DNA from 2 places in the Streptomyces sp. NPDC018263 genome. Region 2 is predicted to be linked to the other one. Evidence: riboswitches for the same ligand, from Rfam matches in the RefSeq annotation. Region 2 holds a riboswitch; the other holds the start of a gene.
What was found. A riboswitch is a leader RNA that binds a small molecule or an ion and turns the genes downstream of it on or off. The one in region 2 is predicted to bind glycine.
Positions count from the first base shown of each region.

Region 1: another riboswitch for glycine. It lies ahead of gcvP (aminomethyl-transferring glycine dehydrogenase); the one in region 2 lies ahead of gcvT (glycine cleavage system aminomethyltransferase GcvT).

Region 1 covers NZ_JBVHFA010000010.1:9,964-12,146, forward strand. The annotation lists partial or broken gene ACZ3HQ_RS27030 (DNA polymerase IV) at 1-482, shown strand, start outside; gene ACZ3HQ_RS27035 (PRC-barrel domain-containing protein) at 401-775, opposite strand; glycine riboswitch at 895-990, shown strand; gene gcvP (aminomethyl-transferring glycine dehydrogenase) at 1,167-2,183, shown strand, end outside.
Region 2 covers NZ_JBVHFA010000001.1:203,576-205,758, reverse strand. The annotation lists gene gcvH (glycine cleavage system protein GcvH) at 1-72, opposite strand, end outside; gene gcvT (glycine cleavage system aminomethyltransferase GcvT) at 191-1,318, opposite strand; glycine riboswitch at 1,360-1,478, opposite strand; glycine riboswitch at 1,479-1,567, opposite strand; gene ACZ3HQ_RS00950 (AAA family ATPase) at 1,748-2,183, shown strand, end outside.

The DNA of each region.
Region 1 (2,183 bases), on a different contig from region 2:
GTGGACACCACGGGCGGGGTGCGGCTGCTGGGCGTCGGCGTGTCCGGGCTCGCCGACTACACCCAGGAGGACCTGTTCGCCCAGGCGGCGGGGGAGCTGCCCGAGGAGACCCCGGAGGAGTCCTCGCCCGCCTTCGGCCCGGAGAGACCCGAGCCCGCCGCGCCGGAGTGGCGGGCGGGCCAGGACGTACGGCACCCGGAGTACGGGCACGGGTGGGTGCAGGGCAGCGGCCTGGGGCGGGTCACCGTGCGCTTCGAGACCCCGCTCTCCGCGCCCGGCCGGGTACGGACTTTCCGGTCCGACGAGGCCGGGCTGGAACCGGCCGACCCGCTCCCGCTGGTGGCCCAGGCGGAGGCGGCCGTCGCGGAGGGGGAGACGGACGGCGGATGAGGGGAGCGGCTCAGGACTCCTCGGTGCCCGCCACATGGCCGAAGTCGCGGTCCGGGGTGGGCCGGGCGGAGGGGCCCACGTCGAGCCCGTAGTGGTGGTAGAGCTGGAGTTCCTGCTCGGGGGAGAGGTGGCGGCCCACGCCGAAGTCGGGGGCGTCCTTGATGAGGGCGCGTTCGAAGGGGACGCGGAGGGCGCCGTCGACCAGTTCGCTGGGCTCCAGCGGGACGAACGCGTCGCGGGAGAAGAGGCCGGTGCGCACCGCCGCCCACTCCGGGACGCCGGTCGCGTCGTCGAGGTACACCTCGTCTATGGTGCCGATCTTGGTGCCGGCGCGGTCGAACGCCTTGCGGCCGATCAGGCTGCGCGGATCGATGTCGGTCTGCACGATCCCTCTCCCTTCACATGGTCGCAACTCATCCGTAAGCACCACAAAAGAGCAGAATCAGCCGGTCGGCCACTCGAACGCCGCGCTCAGGACCCCGCTGGTAGGCTGAACTCGGCTGCTGACCCCGTGCGGGAGAGTCCTCCGATCACATGCGGAGGCGCCGAAGGAGCAACTCCTCCCCGGAATCTCTCAGGCCCCCGTACCGCACGGACGAGGTCACTCTGGAAAGCAGGGCGGGCGTCCATGACTCCCGCTCTCACCGACGGTGCAAGCCGGGGTCCGCGAAACCCCCGGTGAAGCTCTCAGGTACGAGATGACAGAGGGGGAGGCCGGTGGGCACCCGAGCCGTGGTGCCCCTCGCAGGTCGCGTCAGACCAGGAGGCCTCCGCACATGACCGCCCCTCGCATTCCGCTCACCGAGCTCGAAGCGGGCATCCCCTTCGAGCAGCGCCACATCGGGCCCGACCAGGAGGCGCGCGCCAAGATGCTCGCGCAGGTCGGTTACGGCTCCCTCGACGAGCTGACCGCCGCCGCCGTGCCGGACGTCATCAAGAACGCCGACGCGCTCGACCTGCCCGGCGCCCGCACCGAGGCCGAGGTGATCGCCGAGCTGCGCGGTCTCGCGGACCACAACGAGGTGCTCGGCTCCATGATCGGCCTGGGTTACCACGGCACCTTCACCCCGCCGGTCATCCTGCGCAACGTCATGGAGAACCCCGCCTGGTACACGGCCTACACGCCGTACCAGCCGGAGATCTCCCAGGGCCGGCTGGAGGCCCTGCTGAACTTCCAGACCATGGTCGCGGACCTCACCGGGCTGCCCACCTCCGGCGCGTCCCTGCTGGACGAGGGCACCGCCGCCGCCGAGGCGATGGCGCTCTCCCGGCGCATGGGCAAGAACAAGAAGGGCCTCTTCCTGGTCGACGCGGACACCCTGCCGCAGACCATCGCCGTCATCGAGACCCGCGCCGAGCCGGCCGGTGTCGAGGTCGTCGTCGCCGACCTGAGCGACGGCATCCCGGCCGACATCGCCGCCCGCGACATCACCGGCGTCCTGCTCCAGTACCCCGGCGCCTTGGGTGCCGTGCGCGACCTGAAGCCGGTGATCGAGCAGGCGCACGAGCTGGGCGCCCTCGTCACCGTCGCCGCCGACCTGCTCGCGCTCACCCTGCTCACGTCGCCCGGCGAGCTGGGCGCGGACATCGCCATCGGCACCACCCAGCGCTTCGGCGTCCCCATGGGCTTCGGCGGGCCGCACGCCGGCTACATGGCCGTGCACGAGAAGTTCGCCCGCAGCCTGCCCGGCCGGCTGGTCGGCGTGTCCGTCGACGCCGACGGGCACCGCGCCTACCGCCTCGCGCTCCAGACCCGTGAGCAGCACATCCGCCGCGAGAAGGCCACCAGCAAC
Region 2 (2,183 bases):
CGACGCGCCGCCCTCGGCGGCCGACAGCCACTCGTGCTCCTTGCTGTAACTCAACTGCTGCGGGTTGCTCATGACCTGGATTCTCCTGTACGCGAGGACGTGCTCGTCGGGCGAAAAGGGCTCGAACCGCTGAAGAGCGGGTGAATGTGCGCAGGGTCACGCCGGGGACGGCCGGACCCGGTGCCAGTGTCTACTTGGCGCGCTTGTAGAAGGGCAGCGCCACGACCTCGTACGGCTCGTGGCTGCCCCGGATGTCCACGCCCACACCGGTGCTGCCGGGGGCGGCGTGCGCGGCGTCGACGTAGGCGATGGCCAGCGGCTTGCCGAGGGTGGGGGAGGGGGCACCGGAGGTGACCTCGCCGATCACCTCGCCGCCGGCGACGACGGAGTACCCGGCGCGCGGCACCCGGCGGCCCTCGGCGATCAGGCCGACCAGGACACGCGGCGGCCGGGTCTCGGCACGCTCGGCGGCCTTCGCGAGCGCCTCGCGGCCGACGAAGTCGCCCTCCTTGCCGAACTTCACCACGCGGCCCAGACCGGCGTCGAAGGGGGTCAGCTCGGTGGTCAGCTCGTGCCCGTACAGCGGCATGCCCGCCTCCAGGCGCAGGGTGTCCCGGCAGGACAGCCCGCACGGCACCAGACCGGCGGCGGAACCGGCCTCCAGCAGCGTCTCCCAGAGCCGCGGCGCGTGCTCGGGCCGTACGAACAGCTCGAAGCCGTCCTCGCCGGTGTAGCCGGTACGGGCGATCAGCGCGGGGACGCCCGCGACGGTGCCGGGCAGCCCGGCGTAGTACTTCAGGCCGTCGAGGTCGGCGTCGGTGACGGCCTTGAGGATGCCGGGGGCCTCGGGGCCCTGGACGGCGAGCAGCGCGTAGGCGTCGCGGTCGTCGCGGACCTCGGCGTCGAAGCCGGCCGCGCGCTCGGTCAGCGCGTCCAGCACGACCTGGGCGTTGGAGGCGTTGGCCACCACCATGTACTCGTGCTCGGCGAGCCGGTAGACGATCAGGTCGTCCAGGATGCCGCCGTCGGCGCGGCAGATCATGGTGTAGCGGGCCCGGCCGACGCCGACCGAGGCCAGGTCGCCGACGAGGGCGTAGTTGAGGAGGGCGGCGGCCTCGGGGCCGGTCACCGTGATCTCGCCCATGTGCGAGAGGTCGAACAGCCCGGCCCGGGTGCGCACCGCCTGGTGCTCGTCGCGCTCGGAGCCGTAGCGCAGGGGCATGTCCCAGCCGGCGAAGTCGGTCATCGTCGCGCCGAGCGAGCGGTGCACGGCGTCGAGCGCGGTACGGCGCGGGGCGTTGGGGGCTGTGCTACTCATCGGTCGTCTCCCAGGGCAACGGGGGATGGGGCGAGGAACGTTCCTCCCCATCTGTCATCGGAACCTGAGAGGTTCGCCATGACAGGCCCACAGGGGGGGTGTCACTGGCTTGCACCTTGGGTGGGGCCACTGGCGTCAGCGGCCCGCTTTTCAGATGTGCCTCGCCCACGCGGTAACGGTGCCTGAGAGATTCAAGGGAGGGACTTGCTCCTTCGGCGCCCCGGATGGGGACTCTCCCGCGCGGATTCAAACGGCCGGTATGCAGTTGGCGGGCACATCATCGCACGGCGGGGCCCGGCCCTGAAGGGGCCACCGGCTGTGACATGCCCGTAGCGGTTCCGGGACCCGTCCGGCGACCTCGCGCATTACCTTCTCTTTACATTGGTTGGGCAGGGGAAGACCCAGGCCCACTGGGGAGGGACGATCACGGTGAACAGGACCACGGTGTACGCCACGACCACCGGCATCCCGGTGCGGCAGCGGCCCTGCGCGGGCGCCCGGGGGCAGGCGGAGCGCCCCGCACCCCTCGTCCGCGACCTGCGCGACCGCCCCGGCGGCGGCCCCCGCACCCTCCGCTTCGGCCCGGGCGACCTCGCCGTCGTCACCGGGCTGCCCGGCAGCGGCAAGTCCACCCTGATGCGCCGTACGGTCCCCGGCCGCCGCGTCGACTCCCAGGACGCCCGCGACCGCTGGGCCGCCCGCCTGCCCGCCGCGCTGCCCTACGCGCTCTACCGCCCGCTGGTCCGCCTGGCCCACTACGCCGGGCTGCGCCGCGCGCTGGCCTCCGGCGAGGGCGTCGTCGTGCACGACTGCGGCACCCAGTCCTGGGTGCGCGCCTGGCTCGCCCGCGAGGCGCGCCGCAGAG